One region of the Anaerobacillus alkaliphilus genome, then DNA from elsewhere that is predicted to be linked to it. Evidence: riboswitches for the same ligand, from Rfam matches in the RefSeq annotation. Region 1 holds a riboswitch; each other region holds the start of a gene.
What was found. A riboswitch is a leader RNA that binds a small molecule or an ion and turns the genes downstream of it on or off. The one in region 1 is predicted to bind lysine.
Positions count from the first base shown of each region.

Region 2: it holds a riboswitch for lysine, as region 1 does, so the genes downstream of both, lysA (diaminopimelate decarboxylase) here and dapA (4-hydroxy-tetrahydrodipicolinate synthase) in region 1, are expected to answer to the same signal.
Region 3: it holds a riboswitch for lysine, as region 1 does, so the genes downstream of both, DS745_RS19210 (aspartate kinase) here and dapA (4-hydroxy-tetrahydrodipicolinate synthase) in region 1, are expected to answer to the same signal.

Region 1 covers NZ_QOUX01000047.1:618,693-623,576, forward strand. The annotation lists gene DS745_RS23430 (HD-GYP domain-containing protein) at 46-1,146, opposite strand; lysine riboswitch at 1,410-1,592, shown strand; gene dapA (4-hydroxy-tetrahydrodipicolinate synthase) at 1,750-2,637, shown strand; gene DS745_RS23440 (ASCH domain-containing protein) at 2,885-3,226, opposite strand; gene DS745_RS23445 (hypothetical protein) at 3,321-3,800, opposite strand; gene DS745_RS23450 (peptidase) at 4,054-4,884, opposite strand, start outside.
Region 2 covers NZ_QOUX01000001.1:34,252-39,135, forward strand. The annotation lists gene spoVAD (stage V sporulation protein AD) at 1-53, shown strand, start outside; gene spoVAE (stage V sporulation protein AE) at 81-431, shown strand; gene spoVAEA (stage V sporulation protein SpoVABEA) at 436-996, shown strand; gene DS745_RS00205 (spore germination protein) at 999-2,498, shown strand; lysine riboswitch at 2,579-2,750, shown strand; gene lysA (diaminopimelate decarboxylase) at 2,915-4,237, shown strand; gene DS745_RS00215 (LysM peptidoglycan-binding domain-containing protein) at 4,413-4,884, shown strand, end outside.
Region 3 covers NZ_QOUX01000046.1:817,690-822,573, forward strand. The annotation lists gene DS745_RS19200 (TrkH family potassium uptake protein) at 1-817, opposite strand, end outside; gene DS745_RS19205 (YslB family protein) at 1,013-1,453, shown strand; gene DS745_RS19210 (aspartate kinase) at 1,496-2,725, opposite strand; lysine riboswitch at 2,876-3,062, opposite strand; gene uvrC (excinuclease ABC subunit UvrC) at 3,156-4,884, opposite strand, start outside.

The sequences.
Region 1 (4,884 bases):
CACCCCTAAGCAGTACTAGAAAATAAAGTAAGTATGCATTTTAGTTTACAACAATGCATCCGCTTCGACAATATCCAAGTGTAAATGGCCAGGTTTACATAAATCAATTTCATAAGGCACCACAACTTGATTTTGTTCATCTTGAATAATTCTTACCACTGGCCTTCCGACAGAATGGAAATTATAGCTTGATACGATGCCAGTCCTTCCATCATTAAGTTTCACCGTGAGTCCTTGAGGGTAGATAGCGATACAATCTCGGAACAACTCTACCTGCCTAACATCAAACTGTGTCCCACTTCCAGCATAAAGCAATTCTAGCGCTTTATGTGGCAATATAGGCGGTCGATAAACTCGATGGCTAGTTACAGCGTCAAACACATCAGCAACACTTATAATCTTTGCATACTTATGAATTTCATTCCCTTTTAAATTGCGTGGATATCCGGTACCATCAATTCTTTCATGATGTTGAAAAGCGCAATGCGCAACAGGAAGCGGTATTTCATGAAGTTTTCTTAATACTTCAAACCCTAACGAACAATGTGTTTTCATATGTTCAAATTCACTTTGGGTTAATGAACCTGGTTTATTAAGTATCTCCGGCGAAACGTATACTTTTCCTAGATCATGCAACATCGCTCCTATGCCAATTTCTTCGATGTTTTTTAATGGTAACCCATTAGCAATCGCTAGCTGACATGAGTAAATAGTCACATTCACACTATGCATGTACAAATAATTTTCATGTATTTTTGTAGTAGCTAGTAAATTTAACGCTGTTCGATTATCAGATAAACAATGCAATATGTCTTTAAAAATCTTTTGAAAACTTCTAATCGTACGTTCTGACTTCATCATACCTTTAACCTTTGAGGTTGCTAAATCAGCAATCGTGTGAAGACCCTCAGTAATCAAATTGACAGCTTCTAACCGTAACTCTTCAGGTATGGCTTCAACAATTTCAATTCCCTCAGATAGTTCATCTTCTATGTAAATAGTAAAAATGTTATATTTCTTGAGTCTGCGGATTAAGCCTTCTGACAGTTCTGTTCCAGCTGCTAGCAGGACTTTCCCTTTCTCGTTATATATCGTTTTTCCTAGTTTAATTCCCGGCGTTATTTTGTCAACAGTAATTAAACGCATTTCTTTCCCTCATTTCTTTTTGCGCTTACCTAATATTAAACTGAAACCCCAATCAATTAAATGGTTTTTGTCACTTTCTATCGAAAAATATGAAAATTTTTGATATATTGGGTGATAAGACCTAGACAAATTACTTGCACTCTAAAAGATAAATTACTGACAAATTTATCATCTCCCACTTTTTTTGTCGTTTTTATTGCAAAAACGCTGACAATTTGATATCTTTGATGAAAGTTCATATTATTTCTTACTTTAATTTACATTGAAGTGATAGAGGCGCAATGACCATTAGTACATATTCTGAGGAGAATGAGCTCTGTTGACGGATTTCGAAAGGGGAATTTGCCGAAGTAACTAGTGACTCATAAATTAGTTACTGGGCCTGCGATTGAACAAATCCAGGACTGTCGTATAGTGGCGACGCTATATGGAGGGCTATCTTACGCTGGAGTAACCGAGACGTTACCTTTCTAGCAACAACGATTCCCTCGTTGTTGCTTTTTGTCTTTTTATCGGTGATCTTGTAATTTAGCTCTATTCAAGAACTTAACTCGTCTTTTATAATGAAGAAGGGCGAAAAACTACTGAATAGAGGTGTGTTCCATGAATTTTGGACAATTATTAACGGCAATGGTTACACCATTTGACCAAGAAGGAAAAATTGATTTTGAAGCAACACAATCATTACTAAACCACTTAATCGCAAATGGAACTGATGGAATCGTCGTTGCCGGAACAACAGGTGAATCACCTACTCTCACAACGAGCGAAAAAGCAGATTTGTTTAAGTTTGTTGTCGAGGTTGTTGCTGGACGTGTATCTGTTATTGCAGGTACAGGAACGAATAGTACGGCATCTTCCATTGAATTAACTCAAATCGCAAGCCAAGCTGGTGTTGACGGAATTATGCTTGTAGCACCATATTATAATAAACCAAGTCAAGAAGGGCTTTATCAACATTTTAAAACAATTGCAGAAACAACTAAGCTACCAGTTATGCTTTATAACATCCCTGGTCGTAGCGTTGTTAATATGCAGTTAGATACGATTGTTCGTTTATCACAAATTGAAAATATTGTTTGTATAAAGGAAGCAAGCGGAGATCTTGATGCAATGGCGAACATTATTGAAAATACGCCAGAGGATTTCTTACTTTATAGCGGGGATGACAGTTTAACACTACCAGTGTTAGCAATCGGCGGACACGGTGTAGTATCCGTTGCCTCTCATGTGATTGGAAACGAAATGCAGGACATGATGAACGCATTTCATAATGGTGATACAAAAACTGCTGCCACTCTACACAGACAGCTATTACCAATTATGAAATCATTATTTATTGCTCCAAATCCAACGCCTGTAAAAGCTGCTCTAGGTATGATTGGTCAAAACGTAGGTTCAGTTCGCTTACCATTAGTACCACTGACGGAAGTTGAAAACATGACAGTTTCAGCCGCATTAAAAGCAAAATTATTATCTCCAGCTTTATAATGAATAAACCCTCCTACTAGTGGGAGGGTTTATTTATGTATTGAAGGACATTTTCTAATGATGTTTTACCGTAGGCGTTCCGTTATTTTGCTGTTATGGGCTCTTTTTGACCTGAAAAATGGCCAATTAACGGAACTGGTGGCCGCGAAACTCAAAAAAGGGCATTTTTCCACTAAATAGCGGAACGTATGACCGCTAATTTTTCAACCGCTGCATTGCAGTCAAAAAACAGCTTCCTTCAAATCATCTACTCACCTACAGGACTAAACTCATGCACCCACACTTTCATATTTGGTACCCATGGCATTCCCTTGTGTATGGATAAAATCGCATTTTTATATTCTTCTAATGTTGGATAGCCCTCATCCTGAGCCATTTCATCAGTTAAGTCCCCAAGAGTTTGGCGATAGACCTTATCTACTTTAAACGAGTGGTTATGTAAGACCATGATCTCCCCTGGATCTGCGTAACGGCCATTCCTTCTCACTGCCCTTTTTTGACCACTTATAATCTTTTCGATATCGGCTGCACCTGTAACCAATCGGTCGATTTCACATGTTTTTGGCGGTAATTTCTCTTGTTCAGTCATAGTACTCCCTCACTTTCATTCAGTTTTAACCATTATAGCATTAACAATGAAAAAAGATAATTACGCTACCGTAATTATCTTTTTCCTACTACTCTTACGTGCACTGGAACGACTGAATTGCTTCTAAGTCAGTTCCGAAGTATACCCATCTAAATCCAGTCCAACGGTAACCTGCGATAGATCTTCTACCTACAAACGTCGGGTAGAACCAGAATTGTTGTCGGTTCGTTAACCAAACATACGTAAAACGTCGTAAACATCTTCTAATTGCTCCCGGATCAACAGCGAACACCCCTACTTGCTGTGTTTGTTGTTGTGGTGTAAATGACGGTGGTGGTGTCGTTGGTGGTCCATCTTGCTGACCTGGTCCTGGTGGTGGTCCTGGCGGCGGTCCTGGTGGTCCCCATTGTTGACCTGGCGGTTGACCCCATGGTGGTCCCCATTGTTGACCAGGTTGTTGTCCCCATGGCGGTCCCCATTGTTGACCAGGTTGTTGTCCCCATGGCGGTCCCCACTGTTGGCCAGGTTGTTGTCCCCAAGGTTGGCTAGGTTGCTGCCACCACTGTTGACCCATTTGTCCTGTACCTTGCCCTGGAAATAAATAATTAAATAACGGATTTAATAATCTTTCGTCTTGTTGCTGATATTGGCTATGTCCCATTAGTTCATTTGAGTCATACCCATAATGTAAATGTTCATAGTTTGGATACAAATGATGCACTCCCTTTCTTCTAGGCCTACATCATCCTATGCATTAGGCAGCGGGCATTCATCTTGTACAAGATAAAAGGGCTTTTGACTAGATCCCTAACAACAGCCCTCTATATTCAGTCACGATCATCCAAACCACACCACTCAATAACAGTAAGCGCAATAATTTCAGCTGCTTTAAAAATTTCATCTAATTCTATATACTCATTAGGAAAATGGGCCATACTTGATTTTCCTGGGCCAAATACAATTGAAGGTGTGTCACCTACTTGCGTTAAAAGTCCACCGTCCGTTCCCCAAGGAGAAGCTTCCACCGTTGCGTTTATCCCTGTAACGTCGAAAAACTTCTCTTCTACTATTTTCATCAACGGATGGTCAAGATCTATTGAACCGGGCAACCACTGAGCTCCGTACCATTCAAGCACAACAGGGTGATCAATAAACCACTCATCTATTGCCCCTAACCTTTCTAACCACTCAGCCAACTCCGCCTGGACTTCCTCAATCGTCTCGCTCGGTGCAATCCCTATTCGCCCTTCAAGCTTGACTAGATCTGCAACTGATGAAGGCCAATCTCCCCCTTCAATTCGACCAACATTGATTGGTACAGGAATAGGAATTGAACGATAAAGGGGATCATCTATTCGTTCATTGCGTATTTTTTCAAGCGCCAGAATATGATTAACAACTAATCCAGCTTTCTCAATAGCACTCACCCCGTGGTACCTGGTACCACCATGAGCGGAACGCCCTTTGACATGAATGCGAAACCACTTTGAACCTTGTTGTTTCGGAAATATCTTCATATCCGTTGGCTCAGGAATTATGGCTGCATCCGCTGTATATCCTTTCATGATCGCGGCAAGTGTTCCAGCACCGCCACTTTCTTCCTCCACAACACTATGAAGAATGACATCTCCCTTTAGCTTGATATTTAATTGTTGAAT
Region 2 (4,884 bases), on a different contig from region 1:
AAGAGTCCATTCCATGCATTGCTCATGGTGTATCTTTTGAGTATGTTGAGTAACCAAAGAAAGAAATGGGGGTGAGCAAAATGGAGTACGTTGTTGCCTTTACTGTAGGAGGCATAATTTGTGTCTTTGGCCAATTACTTTTAGATTTTTTTAAGTTTTCTCCTGCCCATGTCATGAGTTCTTTAGTTATTGTAGGTGCATTATTAGATGGATTTCATTTGTACGACCGCCTTATTGACTTTGCGGGTGCTGGAGCAATTGTACCTATCACCAGTTTTGGCCATTCTCTTGTGCATGGGGCAATGGCAGAAGCTCAAAGATCAGGATTTTTAGGGATTGGTATGGGGATATTTGAAGTGACATCAGCGGGTATATCATCAGCTATTCTCTTTGGATTTTTAGTAGCAGTATTCTTTAAACCGAAAGGATGAAACCATGGAACCTAAAAAAAGAGTCATATTAATTACCGATGGTGACGAGTCTGCCAAACAAGCCGTTGAAGTTGTTGCAAAGGAAATTGGCGGTCGTTGCATTTCAAGTTCATGGGGAAATCCTAGTCGATTATCAGGTGAAGAACTTGTTAAGTTAATAAAAAAAACGCCTCATGATCCCATTTTAGTTATGTTCGATGATTGTGGTTTTACAGAGGAAGGTCCAGGAGAAGAAGCGATGCGCTATGTGGCAACGCATAATGATTTAAATATTATTGGTGCAATTGCTGTAGCCTCGAGAACTCATCACAGTGAATGGACAAGGGTGGACGTAAGTATTGATCGTAATGGCCATTTGACTGAATATGGGGTTGATAAATATGGTCTGCCAGATATTGAGTTAGGAAGAATTAATGGTGACACAGTCTACATTCTAGACCAGTTATCGATTCCTTTTATTGTAGGTATTGGGGATATTGGGAAGATGGCAGGGAAAGATGAAGTGGAGAAAGGAGCGCCAATAACTAAAAAAGCTGTTGAATTAATTTTAGAAAGGAGCGAGTAACAGTGTCTAATGAAATCGTTGAAGAAAATAAAGTAGAAAAAACAAAGCAAGCTGTATCTGTTAAACTGGTCGAAAATGAAAAATACTTAAAAGAAAGATTAGGCATCGGGACTACGTTTGATATTGGTGTAAGAAAAATGACAGTTTTAGAAAGGGATATACAAATTTACTTTCTAAATGGATTAGTTGATAGCCAGTTTGTCATTATGATGCTAAAAGATCTCATGTTTTTAAATGCCGAAGAAAAACAGAAGACTCGACTCAAAGATAAAATAGAAAACAGTTTATCTCATGTGCAAGTTCAGAAGGTAAAGACATTAGATGAAGCATCTGACCAATTGTTAGCAGGACTAATTATTATCTTAATGGAAGATGAGTCAGAGGCAATCCTTGTAGATGTGAGGAGTTATCCAGGGAGAGGTCCAGATGAACCTGATACTGAGCGGGTTGTTCGTGGGGCAAGAGACGGCTTTACAGAAAATTTAATTGTAAATACAGCATTAACAAGACGAAGAATTAAAGATGAACGCTTACGGCATGAAATTCTTCAGGTCGGGACTCGTTCCAAAACAGATATTTGTGTTGCGTACATAAAGGATGTCGCTGATCATACCTATGTTGATCAAGTAAAAAAAGAATTAGAGGCCATTGATATAGATGGGATATCTATGGCAGATAAAGTTGTTGAGGAATTCATTGTAAAACAAGGCCTAAATCCCTTTCCATTAGTTCGTTATACAGAAAGACCCGATGTAACTGCTAGCCATCTCCTTGAGGGGCATGTAGTTGTCTATGTTGATACTTCTCCTAGTGTAATTATCTTACCAACAACATTTTTCCACCACGTTCAGCACGCGGAGGAATTCCGTCAAGCGCCAATAGTAGGTACGTTTTTACGATGGGTCCGTTATTTTGGGATGATTTTTGCCCTACTAATCTTACCTTTATGGTTATTAATGGTTATGGAGCCTGCTCTATTACCACAAGCTTTAGAGTTTATTGGACCCGATGAAACAACGAATGTACCCGTATTTGCGCAAATTGTAATTGCTGAAGTGGGGATAGAACTTCTGAGGATGGCGGCCATTCATACCCCATCACCTCTTGCGACAGCGCTTGGTTTAGTTGCCGCTCTGCTAATAGGTGAGATAGCCATAAATGTTGGTCTATTTATCCCTGAAGTAATTCTCTATGTTGCCTTAGGAGCCATTGGAACGTTTGCTACACCGAGTTATGAGTTAGGGATTGCGCTTAAGTTGTCCCGAATAGCTTTACTATTAGCTGTATTTCTCTTTAAAGTACCAGGCTTTATGATTGGTTGTACAGTTCTATTACTATTCATGGTTTCAATAAAACCGATGAATACACCATATATGTGGCCATTTATTCCTTTCTACCCACGAGCTCTAGCAGATATTGTATTCAGGCTTGCTGTGCCATTAAAAAGGAAAAGACCACAAATTGTTAACCCTCAAAACCCTCATAAACAATCCGCGAACTAACATATTGCGATTGCGTGAGTTTTGTGTTAAAGTATAACGTAATTAATTTTATTATGATAATTTAATAATTCCTCATTGTTTAATGGGGTAGAGGCGCAAAACGAATGAGTAAACTGTGGAGCTTGGGAAGTGTTGAAGCAGTTAGAAAGGTCAATTTGCCGAAGTGAGAATGTGTTCCCCCATATTCTTGCTGGGTCGTTGTTGAATAAATAACGAACTGTCACTGTGTAGCAGTGGAGGACTACTTTTAATTTTGAGGTTACGTATATGCTTATATAAGGCGGAAAATGTAACTTACATTTCCGCCTTTTTGTATGTATAAGATATGCTAACTTGGAAATAAAGAAATCGAATTTTGAATTTAAGGTTCAATTATATTTTAAATTCAACATTCACATATGAGAGGAGTTTAGTGAATGTACAAACATGGCACGAGTAGAAGTAATGACTTAGGACATTTAGAAATAGGTGGAGTTGATACTGTTCAATTAAGAGAACAGTTTGGTACCCCATTATATGTCTATGATGTAGCTTTAATTAGGGAAAGAGCAAACAGCTTTTTACAGGCTTTTAAAAAACGTGGAATTAAAGCGCAAGTTGCATATGCAAGTAAAGCTTTTAGTTGTGTGGCAATGGTTCAGTTAGCTAAGGAACTAGATCTAAGTTTAGATGTCGTTTCTGGTGGCGAGTTACACACAGCTTTAGTAGCAGGATTTCCAGTAGAAAAAATTCATTTTCACGGCAATAATAAGAGTGTTTTTGAAATTGAAATGGCCGTTGAAGCAGGGATTGGTTGCTTTGTCGTTGATAATTTTTATGAGATTGAACTCTTACGAGAAGCCGCCAAAAAGTATCAAAAAACAGTTTCCGTATTACTGAGAATTACTCCAGGTGTTGAGGCACATACTCATGACTATATTTCAACAGGGCAAGAAGACTCTAAATTTGGTTTCGACTTAATTAGTGGGCAAGCTGAAGAAGCAATTGTCAGGGTTAGTGATGATGACGCGTTTGAAATGCTTGGTTTACATTGTCATATCGGATCTCAAATCTTTGAAACAACGGGTTTTACGATGGCAGTCGAAAAGATATTTTCTTACTTAGCTGAATGGAAAACTAAGTTGAACTACGTTCCAAAGGTAGTAAACTTAGGTGGGGGTTTTGGTATTCGTTATATAGAAGGTGATACACCACTTCCGGTTTCACAATATATCGATGCAACAATTGATGCAGTAGAAGAACAATCAGCTAAGTTAGGTATTGATATTCCCGAAATTTGGATTGAACCGGGCCGTTCCCTCGTTGGTGATGCTGGCACGACACTATATACAATTGGCTCAGAAAAAGAAATACCTGAAGTACGGCACTACTTATCAGTTGATGGTGGGATGACAGATAACCTTCGACCAGCGCTTTATCAAGCTAAGTACGAGGCGATGATTGCTAATCGTAGTAACGAAAGCAGCCAAGAAACATACTCAATTGCAGGAAAGTGTTGTGAAAGTGGGGATATGTTAATTTGGGATATCGCTTTACCGTTTGCGAAACATGGTGATTTGTTGGCAGTTTCTTGTACTGGTGCGTACGGATATTCAATGTCAAATAACTATAATCGGATACCGAGACCGGCAGTTGTTTTCGTAGAGAACGGTGATCCTACTCTAGTTGTAAAAAGAGAGACATATAAAGATATTGTCCAATTGGACCTACAGCTAAGTGGTAAAGGTTTGTCGAAATAGTATTTTTAGTTGAGGATAACATAAGTTAGTTGTGTTATCCTTTTATTATGTTCTCTTGTAGTTATATCAATATAATAAGAGGGGTAATAATTGGCTATTACTCTATTAATCTCCTAATGAAACTGTTCCCTTCATTTCGTTATGATAGATAAGAACAACGAGATGGAGGTACAGCATGAAAAAACTATTTACTTGTATTATGGCATTTCTAATGATTCCTATGGGTTCTGCATTAGCTAGTTCAACTACTACTGTTCAAGATTCAGTTATCCAAACTGGGATGAAATACCTTGGGGCACCTTATCAGTTTGGAGCAGCGGTTGGGGATACGACACGATTTGATTGTTCATCGTTTTCTGCACAAATTTTCGCTGAAAACGGAATAATCCTACCAAGAGTAAGTCGTGACCAAGCTAGAGTGGGTGTGGCAGTGAGTCGTACACAGTTACAAAAAGGCGATCTAGTATTCTACGATACAAATTTTGATGGTCAAATAAATCATCTAGGTGTATACATACAACCAGGACAAATGATCCATGCATCATCTAGTATTGGTGTTTCAATAACTGATCCGTTTTCTTCTTATTGGAATTCGCGTTTTGTAACTGCTAGAAGAGTGATTCCAGAACAACAGGTTACTATCGCTA
Region 3 (4,884 bases), on a different contig from region 1:
AATTAAATAAAGAATGAAATAATTGCTGATGCCACTCTAGTCCTACATAATAGTGCCCATACTCTAACGCCCAAATGGAGATAAAACCAAAGAAAAACACAATGAAATATGTGGCTGTAGTAATCTTGGTGAATAAGCTAAATTTGAAATTCGGGTGTTCTTTAGAGAAATACTGCTTTAACTCCATTAACACCGGGAAGCCAATTGCTCCAGCAAAAATCAACAAAACAGTAACGAGTTGGACAAAATAATCATTTGCAAAAGGAATTAATGATTGGCCAGTAACGTCAAAACCTGCGTTTGTAAAAGCACTTAGGGATGCAAAAGCTCCTTGGTAATATGCTTCACCAACTGTATCGAAATGATTTAAAAAGTATGTTCCTAAAATAAGTGCACCAATTAATTCAATCGCTAACGCAACAACTAGTATCCCACGCATTAAGTTCACAAGACCCGAGAAATTATTTTGATTTTGGTCAACCATGATAAGCATTCTTTGAGAAAGAATGATTTTTCTACCAAAGATCATCCAAACAAATGTCCCTAAGGTCATAATTCCAATTCCGCCTAATTGAATAGCTATTGCCAAAAAAATAATACCTATGTAGCTGAACGTTTCGGAAACATTCACAACTGTTAGTCCAGTTACACTTACTGCACTAACGGAAGTAAACAAGGCTTCCGGATATGTCACGTTTACACCAGGTAAGCTTGAAATGGGTAAATATAGCAACAAACTAAATAAAAACATTGCTACAATATATGAGATAATAATAATGCGAAACGGGGTTAAAAACTTACCTTTAGATAAATTCATCATCTTTACCTCCGAATTTTGTTCGGGACTTAGTATACCACAGATTTAGAAATAGCATATAGTGAATTCACAATAAAAGAAGTATAATACTTTATAGAGTAAAAGTTAATTGTAGAAATCAATGATTTATAAGTTTGAACTTAGAGCCATACTAAAATTCTACATGACTTACACAAAAAAATTGGGGGACGGATGATGATCTTTGGTCAAAAAAAGACAACAACCATAGATGAAACAGAACTGCAAATTCCTTTGTTTGGCTACGATTTATTAAGAGAAGATGTTCTACCAGATCTTCTTGGAAAAGAGCATAATATTATTTTATATTGGTCGGGGAAATCACTTGCAAGAAAATATCCGGTTAACTCCATTGAAGAAATTATTGGTTTCTTCCAACGAGCAGGTTGGGGAGAGTTAACACTGTTAAAAGAAAAAAAATCAGAATTAACCTTTGAGTTAACGTCTAGCTTATTTGGGCAAAAAAAACAAATACATCGACCTCTAGAAGCTGGTTTTCTAGCTGAGCAAATTCAACGTATTGTCGGGTATATGACAGAAACAAACGAAGTACAAAAAAAAGGGCATCCAACGCTGATTTTTCACGTTAAATGGGATGTGTACGATGAAAGCGTGTAAAAAACGAGCAGCATCAAGATGCTGCTCGTTTTCTCAGTAATACTAAACAGTAACCTTAACTTTATCTAATTGAAATTCTTCATGAAGTGTCTCGACAGCCAACACCATATCTTTTTGGTCTACAACCGTAGAAACTTTAATTTCTGATGTACTAACCATTTTTATTAAAATCCCTTTTTCTGAAAGAGCTTTAAACATTTGACCAGCCACACCTGGATTAGAGATCATTCCTGAACCTACTATTGATACTTTGGCTAGTCCTGTTTCGTGCAAGATTTCTTGAAATTTTAATGTTTCACGATTTTGCTCAAGTACTTCTAACGTTTCAGTTAACTTCTCAGAAAGAACTGAAAAGGAAATATTTGTATTCTCACTTGCGATGACATTTTGGATAATAATATCCACATTCACATTGTTTGCAGCTAGTGTTGTAAATAAATTTGATAGTCCTTCAATTTGGTTTGGCATGCCACAAACTGATATTTTAGCCACATTACTTTCAAAAGCTAGACCACGTACAACTAAATTCTCTTCCACTGTTACTTCCTCCTCAATCATTGTGCCTTCTTCTTCAACCATACTAGAACGAACCGTTAATTTTACCTGATAATTTTTTGCAAACTCAACAGCACGAGGATGTAATACTCCTGCACCAAGGTTTGCTAATTCTAACATTTCATCATAGGAAATTGAGCTTAATTTCCGAGCATTTTTTACTACTCTTGGGTCTGTTGTAAATACGCCTGTTACATCAGTAAAGATATCACAACGATCAGCATGTAAGCCAGCTGCGAGAGCAACTGCTGTCGTATCTGATCCTCCTCTTCCTAAAGTAGTAATTTCATCATCTACAGTTACACCTTGGAAACCAGCAACAATAACGATTTTCCCTGCACCCAAATGTTGTTTAATTGTTTCTTCCTCAAACTTCGTAATACGAGCATTGCTATGGCAAGCTTCTGTGATAATCCCTGCCTGCCAGCCAGTTAATGAAACTGCCTCATAACCTCTCGCCTGTAATGCCATTGATAATAACGATATAGTCACTTGCTCACCAGTACTAAGTAGCATATCCATCTCTCTTTTACTAGGCTTATCCGTTATATCGTTAGCCAATTTTACTAACTCATCAGTTGACTTACCCATCGCAGAGACAACTACGACAACCTGATCACCGTTTTCAACCGTTTCTATCACTCTACCTGCAACATGTTTGATTCTTTCTACACTTCCAACTGAAGTTCCACCGAATTTTTGCACCACTAACCCCATACGTAACATCCTTTCAATTTCTATATTTTCCCCAATTCTATCTCAGTAGTTTTTCCATATAAAAAAGCATCAGTAAGAAGAAAACCCTCACTGATGCTTTAACTTTTTAATGTGTTAAAACAATAGAAACGAAAAATAATGTTCCCGTACACGTGAGATAGTTCTCCACACAATCATTGGGGTGACTGTGTGACAGCCCTACATTTCTTCAATGCAGGTCCAGCATAAAACTCGTGAGCGAGTGTTACACTTCGGCAAATTCCCCTTTTAATTATCATTACTGGACCTCATCATCCTACGATAATTTACTCTTGGTTTTTGCACCTCTACCACCACTTCAACATTTGAAGTATTGGATATTCAATTAAGAAGTAGTTTATCAGAAAAAAAAGTAATTGTAAATGTGGGAGAGAAAGAAAAACTCTCCATCTTACTCTTTTAGTTTTTCCATTAGAGCCAATGCTACTTTTTCTGGTATTCCTATGCTACGAAAATCTTCTAACTCGGCTTCTTTCATTTTCTTAACTGATCCAAAATGTTTTAACAATGTACGTTTCCGTTTCTCTCCTACTCCATCAATATCATCAAGAACAGATGTAAACAAAGTTTTGCTACGAATTTGACGATGAAATGTAATTGCAAAACGGTGAACTTCATCTTGGATCCGTTGCAACAAATAAAACTCCTGACTATCTCTTTTTAATGGGATTATTTCAGGTGGATCACCCATTAATAATTGTGACGTTCGGTGTTTATCATCTTTTGCCAAACCACATACGGGAATTGATAAACCTAACTCGTCTTCAATAACACTTTGAGCAGCTGAAATTTGTCCCTTACCTCCATCAATCACAATTAGGTCAGGTAATGGTTGGTTTTCTTTAAGTTGTCTTAAATAACGTCTTCTAACAACCTCTCTCATTGATTCATAGTCATCCGGGCCTGTTACTGTTTTCACTTTATATTTTCGATATCCTTTACGATTTGGTTTTCCATCAACAAACGAGACCATAGCGGAAACTGGATCTACACCTTGAATGTTCGAATTATCAAAGGCTTCAATTAGATGGGGTGAATGAATATTTAAAGCAATCCCTAAGTTTTCAATAGCCCTAACCGTTTTTGCTTCGTCACGTTCAATTAAAGCGAACTTTTCTTTTAAAGCCGCTTCTGCGTTTTTACCTGCCAGTTCAATTAAGTCCTTCTTGGGTCCTTTTTGAGGATGAACGGTTCGAACTTGGATAAAATCACTAGCTAGCTCTTTATCAATTGATTTTGGTAGGAATATTTCCTTGGGCTTAATGTGCTCTTTTTGACTATAGAATTGTCCTAGGAATGTTAAAAATTCATCATCAGGCTCTTGATAAACTGGAAACAGCGAAACATCACGTTCTATTAGCTTTCCCTGACGAACAAAAAAGACCTGTACACACATCCAGCCTTTATCGTAAGCAAAGCCAAAAACGTCCCGATCAACATCATCAGCAATTGTTATCCTCTGCTTTTCCATCACTGCCTCAATGTGTTGAATTTGGTCACGGTATTCCTTTGCTCGTTCGAACTCTAATGCTTCAGCAGCCTTTTCCATTTTAGCAAACAAATCTTTTTTAATTTCTTTATGACCACCGTTCAAGAAACGAGAGATCTCCTCAACCATTTCACGATTTGTAGCTTCGCTCACTTCTTGAATGCATGGTCCTAGGCATTGGTTAATATGATAATATAGGCATACTCTATCGGGTATGGTGCTACATTTTCTTAATGGATATAGACGATCAAGAAGTTTTTTCGTCTCACTAGCTGCCCCAGCATTAGGGTAAGGACCAAAATACTTTCCTTTATCCTTCTTTACATTTCTAGTTGTAATTAACCTAGGATGTTCTTCAGCAGTAATTTTCAAATATGGGTAACTTTTGTCATCCTTTAACATCACATTATATTTCGGATCATACTTCTTAATTAAATTATGTTCCAAGATTAATGCTTCAAGGTTCGATGACGTGATAATATATTCAAAATCTTCTATCTCACTTACTAACAACTGCGTTTTTCCATCATGAGAACCAGTAAAATAAGACCTAACTCTATTTTTCAATATTTTTGCCTTACCAACGTAAATAATTGTTCCTTGTCGATCTTTCATCAAGTAACAACCAGGT